4 regions of the Pseudarthrobacter sp. R1 genome follow, and region 1 is predicted to be linked to each of the others. Evidence: predicted binding sites of a transcription regulator. Region 1 holds the regulator's gene; each other region holds the start of a gene.
The links. Region 1 encodes HrcA, which represses chaperone genes, less so after heat shock. Its sites were predicted from a motif close to TTNGCACTCGNNNNNNNCGAGTGCNAA; they were not measured.

Region 1 (2,200 bases):
GGCGCCTGCCCGGCCCCGGCTTGAAATCAGCCACAGCCGCCGCGAGGTCATCAATGCCGTGCAGGGGCTCGACGACGATGCCCTCCACCCGAAGGTCATCTCCCCACACCTTCTCCACGAGTTCGGCGTCGTGCTTTCCTTCGACCCAGATGCGGCTCGCCTTGGCAACCTGGGCTCGCTGGCCAGCCACGCGGACAGAACCCGACGCCGTCCTGCCGGCTGTACCCGCCCCGGCGGCCGGCCGCGGAGCGGGCGGCATCAGCCGGATCGCCTGGCCTTCCAGGAGGAACCCGAAGCCCAGCCGGAAGGAGCGGGACTTGCCGCGGCGGTCCTCCAGGGCCACCACATGCATTCCGCCCGATTTCTCCACCCGCGTCACTGCGCCAACCCAGCCGGACTGCACGTCTTCCAGCACCATGCCCCGCTCTACAGGCACCTCGGGCAATTGCGTCTTGGCGGGCGCGGAAAGGTCCTGGGCTCCCCAGTTTTGGTAATGCATAGAATCACTCCGCCTCGCGCTAGATCACGGCCGGGAATTTCGCCCGGAGCGGTACCAATGCTAACAACGGGGTGAGTCATAATAGACTGTTAGCACTTGGGCATGTCGAGTGCTAACCGCTGTAGCGGCACGGTGCGGGCGGAACGCCTGCCCTGAACCCTGGATGGAGGTGGAGAGTGAGCGAGCCACGCAAACTGGAAGTACTGCGGGCCATCGTGGAGGACTACGTCCACTCCCGCGAGCCCGTCGGGTCCAAGGCCCTGGTGGAGCGGCACCATCTTGGTGTCTCCAGCGCCACCATTCGCAATGACATGGCCGCGCTTGAGGACGAAGGGCTGATTACGGCGCCCCACACCAGCGCGGGCCGCATACCCACAGACAAGGGCTACCGGCTCTTCGTCGACCAGATTTCCGCGGTGAAGCCCTTGTCCCAGGCGGAGCGGCGGGCCATCCAGTCCCTCCTTGAGGGCTCGGATGACCTCGACGACGTCCTGGAACGTACCGTCCGGCTGTTGTCCCAGCTGACTAACCAGGTGGCGGTTGTCCAGTATCCGCACCTTAACCGCGCACTGATCCGCCACATCGAATTCGTTCTGCTCGCACCGCGGAAGGTGCTGGTGGTGCTGATAGCCAACAGCGGCAAGGTGGAACAGCGGGTTATCGACGTCGGGCAGGACCTGGCGGATGAGGCCCTCGCTGCGTTGCGTGCCAGGTTCCTTGGCTCCCTCGCCGGGACCCCCTTGGCCCAACTGGTGCACTCCCTGCCCGCAGTGGTGTCCGGTGTCGCCCCGGGACAGCGGCAGGCAGCCCAGGCGCTGGCGCACGGACTGGAGGGCCTGGCCCACAGCAGCCGCGAAGACCGTATGGTGATGGCCGGCACGGCCAACCTCGCCCGTTCCAACGTTGACTTCCCGCTCAGCATCGGGCCGGTGCTGGAGGCGCTTGAGGAACAGGTGGTGATGCTGCGCCTGCTGAGCGAGATGGCGCAGGATCACCGCGGCGTGGCCGTGAGCATCGGCCGCGAAAACCCTTATGACGGCCTGGCGGAGGCATCCGTTGTGGCCACGGGCTATGGCCCGGACAGCGTCGCCAAGATTGGCGTGCTGGGTCCTACCAGGATGGACTATCCCACCACCATGGCAGCCGTCAGGGCTGTGGCCCGTTACCTGTCCCGCATTTTGGGGCCCTGACCGCAGGACGTCGCCCAAAAGCGCACAGCAGTGATGCAGTAAGACTGCAGGCAAAACAACAAGGAAGAGATACGAACTTTGAGCAGCCACTACGAAGTCCTTGGAGTCTCACCGGATGCCACCGGAGAAGAGATCAAGAAGGCCTACCGCAAGCTGGCCCGGACCCTTCACCCGGACGTTAACCCCGGTGAGGACGTTGCGGACCGCTTCAAGGCAGTGACCCACGCCTACGAAGTTCTCTCGGACCCCCAAAAGCGGCGGGTCTACGACACCACCGGCAACGAGAACGGCACGGACAACGGGTTCGGCGGGGGAGCATATGCCGGCCAGGGCTTCGCCTTCCAGGACATCTTCGATACATTCTTTGGCGCCGGCGGCACCACCGGCCCCGCATCACGGGTCAGGCGCGGGCAGGACGCGCTCATCAGCGTCCGGATCGAACTCCGCGACGCGGTGTTCGGGGTCAACAAGAAGCTCGAAGTGGATACGGCAGTGGTCTGTCCCACCTGTG
Region 2 (2,200 bases), on a different contig from region 1:
GGCAGCTGCAGGTCCCTGTGACTGCAGGGCACTACGCCGCAATGCAACGATGGAGGAAGACACAGTGCTTGAGGACGCAAAGGCAACCAAGACCAGGATCCGCACTGCCCACCGACGGCGGCGTGCCGCCCTAAGCCCGCAGCAACTGGAGGCGGCAGGGGCTGCCATCGCCCGCCACGGCGCAGGCTGGGCTGCATCCCTCGCCGGCGGTTCCCCTGCCACATTCTGCGTCTACTTCGGCGTGGGCGTCGAACCGCCCACCCTTCCGCTGATCAGCGCACTCCATGCCGGCGGCCATCAGGTCCTGCTGCCCGTCTGCGAGCCCGGGCGGGAGCTCGCATGGGTGTTCTGGAACCCGGACGCCGGCTTCGAGCAGAGCCGGTACGCCCCGATCCTGGAACCCAAGGGCGACAGGCACGGGCCGGACGTGGCCGGAACGGCAGCCGCTCTCTTTATCCCGGCCACCGCCGTCGACCTTTCAGGCAACCGCGTTGGGCAAGGCGGAGGGTACTACGACAAGTTTTTGGGCCATCTTGCCACCGCAGGGAAGAACATCCCACTGGCTGCCGTTATCTATGACGAAGAACTGCTCCCCGCCGGCGAGATCCCCGAGGAGGAGTTCGACCGCCCCGTCCCCGCCATCCTGGCGCCGTCCGGGTTCCTGCCGCTCGACGGCCACCACTGAGTCCCACAGCCCAACGCTGCGGGGATGATAGAATTAGCACTCAGGCCCTGCGACTGCTAACCGGACATCCGTCCAGGCAGCACGGGACCTCTCGTTTGCCCAAGAGGAGGAGCACCAGTGCCAACGTACGCGTACGCCTGCAAGGATTGCGGCCATGCCTTCGACATCGTCCAGTCGTTCTCGGACAGTACTTTGACCTCGTGCCCCGAGTGCCAGGGGACGCTGCGCAAGAAGTTCAACAGCGTCGGTGTCGTCTTCAAGGGATCCGGCTTCTACCGCACCGATTCCCGGGACTCCAAGGGAAGCACCGTTTCGCCGGCCCCGGCGGCTGCAACGTCCGCTCCCGCGGCGGCACCTGCCGCGTCCGCTCCGGCGGCTGCTGCAGCCAGCTAAGCAGGGCTATCCGACGCCGGCGCCCCGGCTTTGTCCACATAGCGAACCGCGCTCCTGTTGCGGGTATTCCCGCCGCCATAGCGTAGGCGCATGCCTGCAAATCTTCTCCGCCCCGGCCGCGCTGCCTCCCGATATCCGCGCACCCCCCGCCGTTCCGGCCGCGCCGGTCGCCGGCCCGCAGCGGTCCGCTTTGGCGGGTGGCTGAGCCGGAACCGCCGGCTAGCTGTGGCGTTGCTGCTTTGCGCGGCGGCTGCAATCACCGTCCATCAGCTCACTCCCGCGCCGGTCCACACCGTCACAGCCCTGGCTGCCGCGAGGGATTTGCCTGCCGGCTCGGCCTTGGCGGCCTCAGACCTTGCCCACGTACAGGTACCGCCGGACATGATGGCCGCGGGGTTTTTGGACGAAGAAAGCGAATTGGCTGGCAAGCAGCTCGCGGCTCCCCTGCGCAAGGGCCAGCTCCTGACGGACGCCCAACTGCTCGGTCCCGGGCTCCTTGCCGGCACGCCTCCGGGCTCGGCCGCCGTGCCCCTTCGGATGGCCGATCCGTCATCCATCCAGCTCGTCTCGCCCGGGCAGCTGGTCAACGTGGTGCTGACGGCGGCGAACGGCTTCGACCAGCAGGCACCGTCCGAGGTCCTGGCGGCATCCGTGCCCGTGCTCTGGACGTCCGGCAAGGGCGGCCAGAGCGGGCAGTGGCTGGGCACCGCCGAGACGGACGGGCTTATCGTGGTGGCGGCAAGCGCAGAGCAGGCTGCCCGGCTGGCCGGGGCCTCCACCCAGGGCAAACTGTTCTTCGTCCTTGTTGGACCCTGAGCTGGTTGGACCCTGAGCCGGGGCAAACCTGCCAGCCCCGTCACCCAGGCCCGGCCGCTCAGCCCCAGTGCGGCGGCTTTTGTTCCTTCAGCCAGGCGTCGTGGTCGTCGTCAGCATCGCCCCAGCGCCGCGGGTCGTCTTCGGCGGCTTTGGTGGGCAGAATCCCTTCCGTCACGCCTTGGCCCTTGGCGTCCCCTTGGCCCTGGTCCCCTTGGCCCTGTTCGTCTTCGGGGGCCGGGCCGGCAGGGGCGGACTGCCCGGCCACCTGGCCGTTGGTGTTTTGTTCAGGGGCCACGGAGACCGCCT
Region 3 (2,200 bases), on a different contig from region 1:
TAGGAGCCCAGCGAGGGAAACAGTGCGATGAACGCCAGGGACCAGCCCTCCGAAGGGGTCCCCGGCAGGCCGGCACCGGCCACGAGGGCGAGCGGGCTCAGGACCACGGCCGCCATCGCCACCTGCACCGCTGTGGACGTGATGGCGGGGATGCTCAGCCTGCGGGCGATGATCGTGTAAAGGCCCCAAACGGTGATGGCCCCAAGGATCAGCAGCTCGCCCCTGTTGATGGAAAATGTCAGCAGGCGCTGCAGTTCGCCGCCGGTGAGCACCAGCAGGACGCCCAACAGGCCCAGGCCGATCCCCACCCAGCTCAGCGGGCGCGGCCTGTCCAGGAGCAGGACCACGGCCAGCACCATGATCAGTGCCGGGTTCGCGGCGGTCACCAGGGAGGCGTTCAGGGCAGACGTGTGCTGCAGGGCGCTGTAGAGCAACAGGGTGTAGCCGCTCATGCCCAGGGAACTCAGGAGCAGCAGGACCGGCCAGCGGCGCAGGACAGCACGCCAATCCGGCCGCTCCACGGCGTGGGCCAGCACCAGCAGCGGCACGGCGGCCAGCACCCATCGCCAAAACGTCAGCTGGAGTGGCTCCATGGTTTTCATGGCAGCTTGGCCAACCACAAAATTTCCGGCCCAGAAAAGGTTGGCAAGGATCAGGTATACGGCAGCTCGCACCGCTCAAATGTACATGCGGAGGGTTCGCGGATGACGAAATGCTGGCACTCGCCTTGACCGAGTGCTAACCCTTACATAGAGTCTTCATTAGCACTCTCCCTAGGAGGGTGCTAACACATGAAGAGCTGCCAGCCAGGCTGCTGCCGGCACCGCGACGACGGTTTGCCAGCCAGGGCGGAAAGCTTTCCAGTCCACGAATTTGCTGACGAAAAGGAGAGGTCCGAGTGTCGGTCTCTATTAAGCCTCTTGAGGATCGTATTGTTGTCCGCCCGCTCGAAGCCGAGCAGACCACGGCTTCCGGCCTGGTTATCCCGGACTCCGCGCAGGAGAAGCCCCAGGAAGGCGAAGTTGTTGCAGTAGGCCCCGGCCGCTTTGACGACAACGGCAACCGCGTCCCGCTCGACGTTGCCGAGGGCGACGTTGTTATCTACTCCAAGTACGGCGGAACCGAAGTCAAGCACAGCGGCACCGAGTACCTCGTACTGTCCGCCCGCGACGTCCTGGCGATCGTCGTAAAGTAACTCCCCGGATCCCCGTGCCGCTGGTCATGCGTTCTGCTGGTCAGCTGCGCGGGGTTCTGTCTTGAAAGGACAAAACCATGGCAAAGCAGCTTGCGTTTAACGACGCTGCCCGCCGGTCTCTTGAAGCCGGCATTGATAAGCTCGCCAACACCGTCAAGGTGACGCTCGGCCCACGCGGCCGCAACGTCGTCCTGGACAAGAAGTGGGGCGCTCCCACCATCACGAACGACGGCGTCACCATCGCCCGTGAAGTTGAGCTGGACGACCCGTACGAGAACCTTGGCGCCCAGCTGGCCAAGGAAGTCGCCACCAAGACCAACGATGTTGCCGGCGACGGCACCACCACGGCAACGGTTCTGGCCCAGGCTTTGGTTAAGGAAGGCCTGCGCAACGTAGCGGCAGGTGCCGCTCCCGGCCAGATCAAGCGCGGCATCGAGGTTTCCGTTGAAGCCGTTGCCGCCCGCCTGCTGGAGAACGCCCGCCCCGTCGAAGGCACCCAGGTGGCCAGCGTTGCCGCAATCTCCGCCCAAAGCGAAGAAATCGGTGAGCTCCTCGCCGAGGCATTTGGCAAGGTTGGCAAGGATGGTGTGATCACCATCGAAGAGTCCTCCACCACGCAGACCGAACTGGTCCTCACCGAGGGCATGCAGTTCGACAAGGGCTACCTGTCCCCGTACTTCGTCACCGACGCAGAGCGCCAGGAAGCCGTCCTCGAGGACGCCCTCATCCTGATCAACCAGGGCAAGATCTCCTCCGTGCAGGAATTCCTGCCGCTGCTGGAAAAGGCGCTGCAGAGCTCCAAGCCGCTGTTCATCATCGCTGAGGACGTTGACGGCGAGGCCCTGTCCACGCTGATCGTCAACCGCATCCGGGGCACCCTGAACGTAGTTGCCGTCAAGGCTCCGGGCTTCGGTGACCGCCGCAAGGCCATGCTGCAGGACATCGCCACCCTCACCGGTGCGCAGGTTGTCTCCCCGGAACTGGGCCTTAGCCTGGACACCGTTG
Region 4 (2,200 bases), on a different contig from region 1:
GCTCATCCTCAGTGACGGTGCCTTCGGCCGTTACGGGTCAGGGGTGGCAGCCGGCTACTTGGAGGGCGCCCGGGCAGTGGTACCCGGACAGCTTCCTGATGCCGACTTCCAGGCAAGGCTGCTGACGGTGGACCCGGCCCTGAAGGACGTGTCCTTCGCCGCCGAAGCCTATGACGCAGTCACCGTTGCTGCCTTGGCTGCTGCGAGGGCGCAGGACGACGCCGGCCGGTCTATTGCCGCCAACCTGATTGCTGTTTCGGGAGGAATGGCTGAAGGATCAGCGGGCGGTGCTGCCGCCGAGGCGTGCCAGTCCTACAAGGATTGCCTGGCACGGTTGAAGTCCGGGCCGGATGCCAATTACGACGGCGAGTCCGGGCCGGTTGCGTTCGACGCCAACGGGGACGTTACGGCAGCCACGTTCACCGTCTTCACCTACGGGGCCGACAACAACCCCGTCACGAGCGGCCGCGAGACGGCGGGGCGGGCTTCGAACTGAACCCCGCCGCCGCTGCCGGGAGGTACTGTTTTCCGTCCCTTTCGCTTGCACTCTCACGTGGGGAGTGCTAATTATTGAGTTAGCACTCTGACGTACCGACTGCTAAAGCAATGCTGGTTCCGGCCTGCGGCGCGCGGCACCGGTCGAGGAGCGAAGAAACACCTAACTGGAGTGAGATCCGCACCCGGAGGCATACAGAGGCCAACGGCGAAGGATCGTCCGTCGCGGGCACTGCAGCGAAGGTTCATTCTTAACGACTGTCCCGAAAGGACTATTGCCGTTATGGCCAAGATCATTGCATTTGATGAAGAGGCACGCCGCGGCCTTGAGCGGGGCCTGAACATCCTCGCCGACGCCGTTAAGGTCACCCTCGGCCCGCGTGGACGCAACGTCGTCCTCGAGAAGAAGTGGGGCGCCCCCACGATCACCAACGATGGTGTTTCCATCGCCAAGGAGATCGAGCTGGACGATCCCTACGAGAAGATCGGCGCAGAGCTGGTCAAGGAAGTTGCCAAGAAGACGGACGACGTCGCTGGCGACGGCACCACCACGGCTACCGTGCTGGCACAGGCACTGGTGAAGGAAGGCCTGCGCAACGTTGCGGCCGGCGCCGACCCGCTGTCCCTCAAGCGCGGCATCGAGAAGGCAGTTGAGGCCGTCACGGCCGAACTGCTGAACTCCGCCAAGGAAATCGAAACCAAGGAAGAGATCGCCGCTACGGCGTCCATCTCCGCCGGCGACGAGGAAATCGGCGCCCTGATTGCCGAAGCCCTGGACAAGGTGGGCAAGGAAGGCGTCATCACGGTCGAGGAGTCCAACACCTTCGGCCTGGAGCTTGAGCTCACCGAAGGCATGCGCTTCGACAAGGGCTACATCTCCGCCTACTTCGTCACCGACACGGAGCGCCAGGAAACGGTCCTCGAGGATCCGTACATCCTGATCGTCAACTCCAAGATCTCCAACGTCAAGGAACTGGTTGCTGTCCTCGAAAAGGTCATGCAGTCCAACAAGCCGCTGCTGATCATCGCCGAGGACATCGAGGGCGAGGCACTTGCCACCCTCATCGTCAACAAGATCCGCGGCACCTTCAAGTCCGTCGCCGTCAAGGCTCCGGGCTTCGGTGACCGCCGCAAGGCGCAGCTTGCCGACATCGCCGTCCTTACCGGTGGCCAGGTCATCGCCGAGGAAGTTGGCCTCAAGCTGGAGAACGCCGGCCTGGAACTCCTGGGCAAGGCACGCAAGGTTGTTGTCACCAAGGACGAAACCACCATCGTCGAGGGTGCAGGCGACGCCGACCAGATCGCCGGCCGCGTATCCCAGATCCGCGCCGAGATCGAGAACTCCGATTCGGACTACGACCGCGAGAAGCTGCAGGAGCGCCTGGCCAAGCTGGCCGGCGGCGTGGCAGTCATCAAGGCCGGTGCCGCAACCGAGGTTGAACTCAAGGAGCGCAAGCACCGCATCGAAGACGCAGTGCGCAACGCAAAGGCTGCTGTTGAGGAAGGCATCGTTGCCGGTGGCGGCGTGGCCCTGATCCAGGCCGGTGCCAAGGCATTCGCCAACCTGCAGCTGTCCGGCGACGAAGCAACCGGTGCGAACATCGTCCGCGTTGCCATCGATGCACCGCTGAAGCAGATCGCCTTCAACGCCGGCCTGGAGCCGGGCGTTGTGGTGGACAAGGTCCGCGGCCTGCCCGCCGGCCAC

Region 2: a site for HrcA is predicted at 719-745, ahead of M8J71_RS13525 (FmdB family zinc ribbon protein). Genes of this name have one in related genera too.
Region 3: a site for HrcA is predicted at 716-742, ahead of groES (co-chaperone GroES). Genes of this name have one in related genera too.
Region 4: a site for HrcA is predicted at 576-602, ahead of groL (chaperonin GroEL). Genes of this name have one in related genera too.

The regions. Positions count from the first base shown of each region.
Region 1 covers NZ_JAMKFI010000010.1:37,046-39,245, reverse strand. Annotated here, with positions in the region: gene M8J71_RS20470 (DUF3097 domain-containing protein) at 1-499, opposite strand, end outside; gene hrcA (heat-inducible transcriptional repressor HrcA) at 676-1,689, shown strand; gene dnaJ (molecular chaperone DnaJ) at 1,768-2,200, shown strand, end outside.
Region 2 covers NZ_JAMKFI010000008.1:578,918-581,117, reverse strand. Annotated here, with positions in the region: gene M8J71_RS13530 (5-formyltetrahydrofolate cyclo-ligase) at 50-685, shown strand; gene M8J71_RS13525 (FmdB family zinc ribbon protein) at 803-1,078, shown strand; gene cpaB (Flp pilus assembly protein CpaB) at 1,169-1,894, shown strand; gene M8J71_RS13515 (AAA family ATPase) at 1,953-2,200, opposite strand, start outside.
Region 3 covers NZ_JAMKFI010000008.1:502,200-504,399, forward strand. Annotated here, with positions in the region: gene M8J71_RS13210 (DMT family transporter) at 1-674, opposite strand, end outside; gene groES (co-chaperone GroES) at 899-1,195, shown strand; gene groL (chaperonin GroEL) at 1,273-2,200, shown strand, end outside.
Region 4 covers NZ_JAMKFI010000001.1:38,868-41,067, forward strand. Annotated here, with positions in the region: gene M8J71_RS00190 (ABC transporter substrate-binding protein) at 1-496, shown strand, start outside; gene groL (chaperonin GroEL) at 779-2,200, shown strand, end outside.